One region of the Pantoea sp. PvP021 genome, then DNA from elsewhere that is predicted to be linked to it. Evidence: predicted binding sites of a transcription regulator. Region 1 holds the regulator's gene; the other holds the start of a gene.
What was found. Region 1 encodes PhoB, which activates phosphate uptake and scavenging genes when phosphate is short. Its sites were predicted from a motif close to CTGTCATAAAACTGNCNNAT; they were not measured.

Region 1 (5,876 bases):
AGATGGCATCGAGCTTTCGCGGTTCAATCTGCTGCAGCGGATTGCGCTGATTCACCACTACCACCAGCGCATCCATAGCCACCGGAACCGCCAGCGGCGGATAACCGTAGCGCGCCTCAAAGGCCTGGCGTTCATCTGCCTGCATCGGGCGGCTCATCGGACCGAGTTGTGCTGCACCCGCCGCCAGCGCGGTCGGCGCAGTAGAAGATCCGGAGGCCTGAACCTGGACATTGACGCCCGGCGCCTGGCGACTGAAATCCTCGCCCCACAGCGTCATCAGATAACCCAGCGTATCCGATCCGACGCTGCTGAGATTGCCGGAGAGCGCGCCGGGCTGGGCCAGTGCCAGGCCCGGCAGCAGAGTAACGATCAACAAAAGAAGGATGCGCATCAGGGAGATCCGGCAGCGATTAATGAACGGCATTCTCCTGCATCACGCTGCTGACAATCAACCTCGCTGGCAGCGTAAAGGTAAAACAGGTCTCCTTGTGCGGCACGCTGGTGATATCGAGCCGGGCGTTATGGTGGCTCAGAGCATGTTTCACTATCGCCAGCCCCAGCCCGCTGCCGCCGGTCGCACGCGAACGCGCTTTATCGACCCGGTAGAAACGCTCGGTAAGACGCGGAATATGTTCTGAGGCGATGCCCGGCCCGTTGTCGCACACCCGGAAGATAGCCCCCTGTTTGCCGCGCAGCCAGCTGATATCAATTCGCGTGCCATCCGGTGTGTGGTTTACCGCGTTGTAAACCAGATTGGAGATGGCGCTGCGCAGCTGTTCATCGTTGCCGAACACTTTCAGATGGGGATCGGTATGGAAATGGATGTCGTGACGGCCGCCACTCAGCGTTGCCGCCTCATGCTGCAGCAGTTTCAGCATCACCGGCACATCGACCTTCTCTTTCAGATCGATTGCGGGCGCGGCTTCAATGCGCGACAGCGTCAGCAGCTGTTTGACCAGGCTGTCCATGCGGCGCGTCTGCTCCGACATGGTGTGCAGCGCTTTGCTGCGCGAAGGCTCGCTCATCACCGAGTCGTTCATCATCTCCAGATAGCCCTGCAGCACCGTGAGCGGTGTGCGCAATTCATGGCTGACGTTGGCAAAGAAGTTGCGGCGCGCCCCTTCCAGCTGATGCATCTGCGTGACATCACGCGCCACCAGCAGCCACTGCCCTTCGCTGTAGGGCATGACGCGGAACTCCATATGAAGTTTGTTGTTCAGCACCAGCGTCAGCGGCTTGTCGAAATCACGCTGGCGAAGATAGCGCGAGAACTCCGGATAACGGAGCAGATTGAGGATGTTCTGGCCATTATCTTCCGGCCAGCGCAGACCCAGGTGCTGCTGCGCCAGGCCGTTACACCAGAAAATGGTGCCCTCTTCGGTGGTCAGGATCACCGCATCCGGCAGCGACTCGGCACCGCTGCGGAAACGCTTAATCAGATTGCCCAGTTCACGCCGCCGCCGCCGGTTGCGGAGCTGCATCTGGTAAAGACCATAAAACAGCGGTTCCCAGCTGGCACGCCCGGCCGGTGGCGTCATGGTGCGGTCCAGCCACAGCCAGTGCGACAGCCGCATCAGATTGTGAAAATGCCACAACAGCACCGTCAGCACGCTCAGCAGCAGCCACCAGGGCAGACCGCCGAACAGCAGGCCCAGCAGCACTGCGGGCAGACAGACCAGCAGCAGTTCTGTCAGTAATCTCTTCCAGGAGAGGCGTTCCAGCACGGTAAAGGCTCCGTTTAGTAGCGGGCAGAGAAACGATACCCTGTTCCGCGAACGGTTTGTACCATGCGATCGTGGCCGGACACTTCCAGCGCTTTACGTAAACGGCGGATGTGAACATCGACAGTACGATCTTCCACATACACATTGGTGCCCCAGACGTGGTTCAGCAGCTGTTCGCGGCTGTAAACGCGTTCCGGGTGGGTCATAAAGAAGTGCAGCAGCTTATATTCGGTAGGCCCCATCTCCAGCGGCGTGGTTTCGGACATCACGCGATGTGAGGAGGGGTCCAGACTCAGCCCCTGCATCTCAATCACCTCTTCCACGGCCATCGGCGAAATACGGCGCATCACCGCTTTGATCCTCGCCATCAGCTCTTTAGGTGAAAAGGGCTTGGTAATGTAATCATCGGCACCCACTTCCAGGCCGCGCACCCGATCCTCCTCTTCGCCGCGCGCGGTGAGCATCATCACCGGGATATCGCGTGTCATCGCCTCGCGTTTCAGATGTTTGATAAACTGAATACCGCTGCCACCGGGTAACATCCAGTCCAGCAAAATCAGATCGGGCCAGGGTTCAATCAGCTTGCCAACGGCGCTGTCATAATCTTCCGCCTCGATTGGCTGATAGTCGTTCTGCTCCAGAACAAAACACAACATTTCACGGATGGGGGCTTCATCCTCCACAACCAAAATGCGCTTAGCCATTATTACTCCTGCTGATTATGACGGATGTCACTGAGATTCGCGGCGCCATTATGCGTCAGATTTGTGACACTTTTATGAAAAACATAACCTGCCTGTAACCTCACTGGTAATCATTTATGACAGCGCAGCGACAATTTTTTGCTTTGGCCGCAGAGCCAGTATAATCGCCGGGCGAATCACAACGGCAGGGACTCATCATGCGCATCATTCATACTGCGGACTGGCATCTGGGGCAGTTCTTCTACAACAAAAGTCGGGCAGCCGAACATCAGGCATTTCTCGACTGGCTGTTGATCCAGATTGAACAGCATCAGGTGGATGCGTTGATCATCGCAGGCGATCTGTTTGATACCGGTACACCGCCCAGCTACGCCCGCGAAATGTTCAACCGCTTTGTGGTGGCGCTGCAGCCCAGCGGCTGTCAGTTGATTGTGCTGGCGGGAAACCACGATTCCGTTGCCACGCTGAATGAGTCGCGTGAGCTGCTCGCCTGCCTCAATACCCGGGTGATCGCCACCCCGCAGGAGAAGGATGATGTGCTGCTGCTCAACACCCGCCAGGGCCAGCCGGGCGCGCTGCTGTGTGCGATTCCCTATCTGCGGCCGCGCGATATCCTGCGCAGCCGGGCAGGTCAGTCGGGACGCGACAAGCAGACCTCGCTGCTGGAAGCGATCGCCCACCACTATCAGCAGCGATTCACCGCCGCCCAGGCGCTGGGCCATGCACTGCCGATTATCGCCACCGGCCATCTCACCACCGTCGGCGTCAGCCAGAGCGATTCAGTGCGCGACATCTATATCGGGACGCTGGATGCCTTCCCGGCCAGCGCGTTTCCCGCGGCTGACTATATCGCACTGGGGCATATTCATCGCGCTCAGCGCGTCGCGGGCAGCGAGCATATCCGCTACAGCGGCTCACCGATTCCGCTGAGCTTTGATGAGCTGGGCACAGAAAAAAGCGTCTTCCTGCTGGAACTCACCACCAGCGGCCTGCAATCAGTCACGCCGCTGGTGGTGCCACAGGCGCAGCCGATGCAGGTGCTGAAAGGATCGCTGGCGCAGATTGCAGAACAGTTAAATGCCTTCAGCACGGCAGAGCAGGAGAAGCCGACCTGGCTCGACATCGAAGTCACCACCCAGGAGTACCTCAGCGATCTGCAGCGTCAGGTAGAAACCCTGACCGCCACGCTGCCGGTCGAAGTCCTGTTGCTCCGCCGCAGCCGTGAACAGCGGCAACAGAGCCTGGCGCGGCTCGACAACGAAACCCTGAGTGAGCTGAAGGTGGAGGAGGTCTTTGCCCGCCGGCTGGCGCTGGATGAGGAGCTGCAACCGGCGCAAATCGCCGAGATGACCACCCTGTTCCGCCAGACGCTGGCCGCCATGGAAGAGACCCAATGAAGATCCTCACGCTACGGTTCAAAAACCTCAATGCCCTGCGCGGTGAATGGTTCATCGATTTTCGCGCCGAACCTTTCGCCAGCAACGGCCTGTTCGCCATTACCGGTGCCACCGGCGCCGGTAAAACCACCCTGCTGGACGCCATCTGCCTGGCGCTCTATCACCAGACTCCGCGCCTGGGCGCAATTTCACAGAGCCAGAATGCGCTGATGACCCGCGACTGTGCCGAATGTCTGGCCGAGGTGGAGTTTGAGATCAAAGGAGAAGCCTGGCGCGCCTTCTGGAGCCAGAACCGCGCGCGCGGCACTGCTGACGGCAAACTTCAGGCGCCGCGCGTTGAGCTGGCACGCTGCGCTGACAACACTATTGTTGCCGATAAAGTCGGTGACAAGCTGAAGCTGATCGAAACCCTCTCCGGGCTAGATTTTGAAAGGTTTACCCGCTCGATGATGCTGTCACAGGGCCAGTTCGCCGCCTTTCTCAACGCCAAAGCCAGTGAGCGCGCGGAACTGCTTGAGGAGCTGACCGGCACCGAAATTTACGGTCTGATTTCCGCCGCCATCTACGAGCGCCACAAAGAGGCAAAAACCCAGCTGGATCTGCTGCGCAGCCAGGCGGGAGCGATGGCGCTGCTGGATAGCGACGCACGCGCCGCGCTGCAACAGCAGCTCACCGATCTGACCGATGCGGAACAGCAGCTCAGCGCGCACTATCAGCAGGCGCAGCAACAGCAGCAGTGGCAACAGCAGGCGCAGCAGTTACAGCAGGAAGATGCGCAGGCTGACGTCGCGCTGCAGCAGGCCCAGGCTGCATCCCAGGCGGCAGAGGCCGATCGTCAGCGGCTGGCACGCAGCGAACCGGCTGAAAAGCTGCGGGTAAAACTGCAGCAGCGCGACGCGTTACGCACCGAACAGCAGCAGGTCGTGAGCCGCTGTCAGCAACTCACGGCGGCGCAGCAGCAGGCGCAGACCCAACAGCAGCAGCATCAGCAGCACTACGCGGCCACCCAGAGTGCCCGCCAGCAGGCGCTGCAGGAACAGCAGCAGCAGGAAAGTCTGCTGACAGAACAGGTGCTGCCGCTGGATCAGCGGATCAGCGCACTGCAGCAGCAGCTTGCGGAGCAGCAGCAGGAAAATGCCCGACAGCAGCAGCATGCTGATCAGACACAGGCCAGCCTGGCAGAGCAGAAGCGCCAGGTTGAGACATGGCAGCAGGCGATTGCCGAACAGCATCAGTTACGCCAGCAGCTTGCCGATCTCGCCCAATGGGGCGCTTCGCTGCCGGTGTGGCAGGAGAACTTTGCCCTGCTGGCGCAGCGTGAAGCGACCCTGGCCGGACTGGCGCAACAGCGCGAGCAGCAGCAGCGACAGATCGCTACCCAGCAGGCGGAACAGCAGCAGCAGGCAGAACAGGCGCTCCCGCGCCAGCAGGCGGAGCAACAGGCCCGCCAGGCGCTCTCGCAGGCGGAGCAAGTACTAACTTCGCTACAGGAACAGCATTCGCCTGCCGCACTGCGTCAGGCATTAAGCCAGTTGCAGAACAGCCGTCCGGCTCGTCAGCAACTGCTGCTGCTTTCAACCCAGTGGCAGCCGCTGCACCAGCAGCTGGACCAGCGCCAGCAGCGGCTTATCGCGCTCGCAAAAGCGCATCAGCAAAGTGAAGCGGAACTCCAGGCGCTGCGCGAGACGTGGAAACGCGAGAAACAGCAGCTGGATGATGTCGAAAAAATCTGCGCGCTGGAGCAGCAGATTGTCGATCTCAGCGATTACCGCGCCCGGCTCGCCGTCGATCAGCCCTGTCCGCTGTGCGGCTCCTGCACGCATCCCGCCGTTGAGGCCTACAGCACGCTGGAAGTAAGTGCTAACCAGCAGCGCCGGGCTGCACTGCAACAACAAACCGAGGCATTGCGCGAAGCGGGCACGGCAAAAAGCGAACAGCTGAAACAGTCAGCCGTGCAGCAGCAGACCCTGCGCGATGAGATCGCGGAGATGCAGCAACAGCTCGATCGGCTTGAGCAGCAATGGCAGGCGCTGAGCAGTGAGCTGGCACTT
Region 2 (5,876 bases), on a different contig from region 1:
TTAGCAGCGGGTATGCACTGAGCGGGTTCCGCCCGCCAGGCGATCAGGAGTGAAGCGCCTGAAGCTGGGAGTGTTCGCTGCGCGAACGGGCTATGAGAAGGTTTCGTTCGCCTGATTAGCCGGGCAGTTTCAGATTCGCCTCTGCAGGCGACCGACAAGGGGGCGCCAGTCGCCGCGCCCCCTTGACCCCGGGCTCCGGCCTGCTTCACCGCCGCTTCGCGGTTCCTTCGCCTCTTCAGGATTTCTCACGGAACGGCGGGACGCGCCATCCATGGCGCGAACCCGCCTCTTCGCGACATCCCTGTCGCTCGTCCTGAAATCCCTCATCCGCTCAGCGGTTCTGACGGCCTCCCCACCCCCTCGCTGTTATCTTCTCTTTTTATGTTAGGTTCGCTGTCGCTGTGAGTTTGGGATTGCCTCTGACTTTCGGCTCAGCAAACAGAATGGCATTCAACTAGCCCGCTGTTATCTCTGCTTTTATGTTGAGTGCTTTTTCGCTGTAATTTTTTTGGGATTGCCTCTGACTTTTGGCTCAGCAGACCGAATGTTATTCAACCCACCCGCTGTTATATCTTCTTGTTATGTCGGGTAATTTATCGCTGTGTTTTTTTGGGATTGCCTCTGACTTTCGGCTCAGCACACAGAATGGCATTCAAACCTACCCGCTGTTATCTCGTTTTCAGGTAACTAAGATTGTTGCGGTGAACTTCAGGAATTGAGACTGGCTTTCAGACCACCAGACAACTGTGCACCAAAGAAAACATAAAGAAATCACCGGCAGGGGTTTGCCAGAGGCGTCCGCAGCGCTGAGGAACAACCGGAGGCCAGGATGAGCCGACAGGACGTCGGCGAAAGGACGGTACGAGCCAGGGATGGCGAGTCCGGACGGTCCGTCGGCCGCAGGGCGTGACGAAGGCACCCCGCACAGCGGGGCGCGCAGGCAGCCGGACGCCGGGATTGTTAAGGGGCGGGCGTCCGCCCCTTAATACGTCCGCCTGCTCGGGCGATCTGAAACTCCCCATCGCCTGGCGGGCGGAACCCGCTCAGTGTTAGCCCGCTGCTAAGCGAACGAAAACCTCTCATAGCCCGTTCGCGCAGCGAACCCAGGGCCTGCCGGACAAAACCTGCTCAGTGCATACCCGCTGCTAAGCGTAGCCCGCTGCCAGGCGAAAACCCATTAAGTGCCAGCTCGCTGCAAAGCGTACACCGCCGCCAGGCGAAACCTTCTCAGCCCCGTTCGCGCAGCGAACAAAAAGGCAGGCGGGCCGCTACCCGCCTCTGCCCACGCTCAGATCAGCGCCCCACTATCATATTGGCCACCAGATACTTCCGTCCCTGGTCATCCTCTTCGGTGTAAACGCCCTGCAGCTCTGGTGAGAAGCCAGGCAGCAGATTAAGCCCCTCTTCCAGCGCCAGGAAGTAACGCTGCACCGCGCCGCCCCAGACTTCCCCAGGGACTACGCACAGCACACCCGGTGGATAAGGCAGTGCACCTTCTGCGGCAACCCGGCCTTGCGCTTCGGCTATCGGCACCAGCTCCACTTCGCCGCGAATATAAGCCTGATGCGCATCCTGCGGATTCACCCTGACCGGCGGGAACTCCGCGGCGCGGAACATCAGGCGCTGCAGATCCTTGACGTTGTGACTGACGTAAAGGTCGTGCATCTCCTGACAGAGGCGACGCAGGGTATACCCGGCATAGCGTTCGGCATTTTTGCGATAAATGGTCGGCAGCACTTCGGCCAGCGGCGCATCCTCTTTGACGTGCTGTTCGAACTGCGCCAGCATCGCCACCAGATTCGCCATCTTCTCCGGACTCTCTGCCGGGGTCAGCAGGAACAGGATTGAGTTGAGATCGCACTTCTCCGGCACAATGCCGTTTTCGCGCAGATAGTTCGCCAGAATGGTCGCCGGAATCCCGAAATTACTATACTCACCGCTGGCCGCATCAATCCCCGGCGTGGTCAGCAGCAGCTTGCAGGGATCCACCCGATACTGATCGCGCGCATAGCCCGCGAAACCGTGCCACTTCGCCTGCGGTTCAAAGCTGAAGTAGCGCAGATCGCGGGCGATCGTCTCAGTGGGCGCATCCTGCCAGCGCTGACCATCTACCGTCTCCGGCACAAACGGCAGGATCATCTCACAGCGATCCAGGATCGCTTTACGCGCCTCAATACCCAGCGTGACGCACTCATCCCACATGCGACGCCCCGCTTCGCCCTGATGCATTCTGGCGTTGATATCCAGCGCGGCAAACAGCGGATAAAACGGACTGGTGGATGCGTGCAGCATAAAAGCGTTATTCAGTCGCTTATGCGGGCAGAAGCGGCGCTGTCCGCGAATATGATTATCTTTTTTATGGATCTGCGAAGTCTGCGAAAAACCTGCCAGCTGCTTATGCACTGACTGCGTGACAAAAATGCCGGGATCGTTCTCGTTCAGTTGCAGGGTCAGCGGCGAACAGCCTTCCATCAGTGGAATGAACTGCTCATAACCGAGCCACGCGGAATCAAACAGGATGTAATCACACAGATGGCCGATGCGATCCACTACCTGGCGCGCGTTGTAGACCGTGCCGTCGTAGGTGCCCAGCTGGATGATCGCCAGACGGAAAGGCCGCTCTTCAGCCGCGCGCTGCGGAGCCACGGCCGCGATCTGCTCGCGCAGATAAGCCTCATCAAAACAGTGCGCGTCAATGCCGCCAATAAAGCCGAAAGGATTGCGCGTCGCTTCAAGATAAACCGGGGTCGCGCCCGCCTGAATCAGCGCGCCATGATGGTTCGACTTGTGATTGTTGCGGTCGAACAGCACCAGATCGCCACGCGTCAGCAGCGCATTGGTCACCACTTTGTTGGCACTTGAGGTGCCGTTGAGCACAAAGTAGGTTTTATCGGCGTTAAACACCTTTGCCGCATACTTCTGCGCATCTTTAGCCGAGCCTTCGTGGATCAGCAGATCGCCCAGTTTGACATCGGCATTGCACATATCAGACCGGAAAACATTCTCGCCGTAGAAGTCATAAAACTGTTTGCCCGCCGGATGCTTTTTAAAGAACGCACCGCCCTGATGTCCGGGACAGGCAAAGGTGCTGTTCTGCATATCGACATAGCGGGTCAGCGTTTCGAAGAAAGGTGGCAGCAGCGCCGCTTCATACGCCTGCGCAGCCGCTTCCAGCGCGATCCACTCCTGCGGATCGCCATTCAGCTCACCGCAGACGCCGGGCAGGTGCATCACCTCTTCTTCAAACACGTTAGCGACAAATACCGGCAAATTAAAGCCGGTATGACGCAGCAGCGCCAGCACGCCGCTACGGGTATCCGCCAGCGAGACGACAACCGCCGCCACATCGGTGAAGTCGGTGTTATCCAGCGTCACCACGTCTCGCGCAGTGTTCAGGGTCAGACTGGGCGCCACAGCGGCGCTGGCAGCAATTTTCAGTGGAGTCATAACAGAATCCCTAACGTCAGGGAGGAAGTGCCAGAGGCACAATTATGGGGACAGTGCCCCGGCGAATACTTAACAGTCAGAAGGCGTTACGCAGCCCGTGGAGAGCAGATCCATAGCCGCTGCCCGGCTGGCCTCACCGCATGGTGAATAACGGAGATATCGGAAAAGAGGAAAACCCGGTGAGCGCCGGAAAAAGCGAACGGTAATCCGGGCGGATGCGCGGTGAACCGGACATGGCGACGTCCTCAGTGGCAAAGAAGCAGGGTCAAAAAGTGGCGGTCATAATGTCATCTTTTTCAGGCATGGACAACCCGAACCAGGTAATTATTCAGTCACCCTCTTCGCATGTAACAACATGATTTTTATAGTCTATTTATCATAAAAAATTCACAATACGACTAATTATCTGAATTATATGCAGATTTATGCACTTAACTCACTGCCGCTGTCAGCCTGTTTTTCCGCTCGTGTCGTCTTCATTGCCGGGAGACGGGGCCATTGCCCTACCGCATTGCATCTGCCAGGCGTAAACTGATCTTCTCTTTCCCACTCTGCCGGAGGCTGCATGTTCAAGGCACTGGTCATTGAAAATGACGAACAAGGTTACCGTTCCCTGCTGAAAGATCTCCCCGAATCTCAACTGCCTGACCACGATGTCACGCTCGACGTCAGCTACTCATCCCTGAACTACAAAGATGCCCTGGCTATCTGTAACAAAGGCCCGATTGTGCGCCAGTTCCCGATGGTGCCAGGTATCGATTTTGTTGGCCGGGTGACGGCCAGCCGCCATCCTGACTGGAAAGAGGATGATGTGGCGCTGCTGACGGGCTGGGGCGTGGGCGAAAAACAGTGGGGCGGCCTGGCACAGAAAGCCAGCGTCAGTGGCGACTGGCTGGTGCGCCCGCCCGCCACGCTGAGTCCGCTGCAAACCATGGCAATCGGTACGGCGGGACTGACCGCAATGCTCTGCGTGATGGCGCTGGAAAAACAGGGCATCACACCTGAACAGGGGCCGGTACTGGTAACCGGTGCCAGTGGCGGCGTCGGCAGCTATAGCGTCAGCCTGCTGGCGCGTCTGGGTTATCAGGTGATCGCTTCCAGCGGGCGCACCAGCGACCATGCCTATCTGATTGATACGCTGGGCGCGGCATCGGTCATTGACCGTGAAGAACTCTCCCAACCCGGCAAGCCACTGGCAAAAGAGCGCTGGGCCGCCGCGATAGACAGCGTCGGCAGTCACACCCTGGCGAATGTGCTGGCCGCCACCCAGCGGGACGGCGCGGTTGCCGCCTGTGGTATGGCGCAGGGACTCGACCTGCCAGCCAGCGTCGCACCCTTTATTTTGCGTGGCGTTACGCTGGCCGGTGTCGATAGCGTGATGTGTCCGAAGCCGCTTCGTCAGCAGGCGTGGCAACGACTCGGTGAGCTGATGGATAGCGAACGGCTCAGTAAGCTGAGCCGGGTGATCCCGCTAAGTGAAGCCAGAGAGGGTGCGCAGGCATTGCTGGATGGCAAAGTGCAGGGTCGTCTGATTGTCGACTGTCGCTAATCCTGTTTAAAGGCGCGTTTCGCGCCTTTAACGATCGGCTCGCTGCAGCCGTTTTATGAGTCCTTCCAGCACGAACTGTGTCCCCTGCTCCATCACCGATTTCGGATCGCCGCTGAACTGATGGCACTCCGCTTCGTCTCTGCCGTCGGGCAATACCCAGCCAAACCAGATGGTGCCCGCCGGTGTACCATCTTCGCCGCCATCCGGTCCGGCATAGCCGGTAATGGATAATCCCACCGGTTCGCCGGAGCGGGCGCAGGCGCCCTGCACCATCTCCCGCGCCGTCTGTTCGCTCACCGCCGTATGCTGTTTAAGCGTGTCAGGGCGCACCCCCAGCAGACGGATTTTGGCATTTTCGCTGTAGGTCACAAAGCCGCTGGTATAAAAGTCTCCGCTGTTTTCCACCGCGGCCAGCGTCATGCTGATCAGCCCGGCGGTACAGGATTCGGCGGTCGCCAGATGAAGTCCGGAAGAGAGTAAAATATTACCCAGTTGCTCAGCGGTCTGATCTAATGATTTTGCCATTATGGTCTCCTTGAATCTGTCCGGAACTCCAGGTATAGCGCAAAATCAGCGAATAAAACCGCGCAAGGCGATGTTTTTAAAGCGAAACGGTCTAGATACGCAGCTGGATATGCGGCTGTCCACTCCCGGTATGCGCCACTACCTGCAGATCGGCCTGGTACCAGCGCGTCAGCGTCGATTCCGTCATCACCGTCTGCGGTGAGCCTTGTGCCACCAGTCGGCCTGCGTGCAGCAGCAGTATGCGATCGGCCCATAAGGAGGCCTGATTAAGGTCATGTAATACAGTGCAGACGGTGAGATCTCCGGCGCGCGTCAGCTGGCGTAGTAAACGCAGGGTTTGCTGCTGCCAGAAGAG

Region 2: a site for PhoB is predicted at 3,821-3,840, ahead of acuI (acrylyl-CoA reductase (NADPH)). Genes of this name have one in related genera too.

The regions. Positions count from the first base shown of each region.
Region 1 covers NZ_JBSRXX010000001.1:1,828,890-1,834,765, forward strand. The annotation lists gene ACVKSX_RS08585 (PstS family phosphate ABC transporter substrate-binding protein) at 1-391, opposite strand, end outside; gene phoR (phosphate regulon sensor histidine kinase PhoR) at 411-1,724, opposite strand; gene phoB (phosphate response regulator transcription factor PhoB) at 1,739-2,428, opposite strand; gene sbcD (exonuclease subunit SbcD) at 2,626-3,825, shown strand; gene ACVKSX_RS08605 (AAA family ATPase) at 3,822-5,876, shown strand, end outside.
Region 2 covers NZ_JBSRXX010000003.1:265,480-271,355, reverse strand. The annotation lists gene ACVKSX_RS12855 (ornithine decarboxylase) at 1,294-3,447, opposite strand; gene acuI (acrylyl-CoA reductase (NADPH)) at 4,013-4,996, shown strand; gene ACVKSX_RS12845 (CinA family protein) at 5,024-5,521, opposite strand; gene ACVKSX_RS12840 (heme ABC transporter ATP-binding protein) at 5,613-5,876, opposite strand, start outside.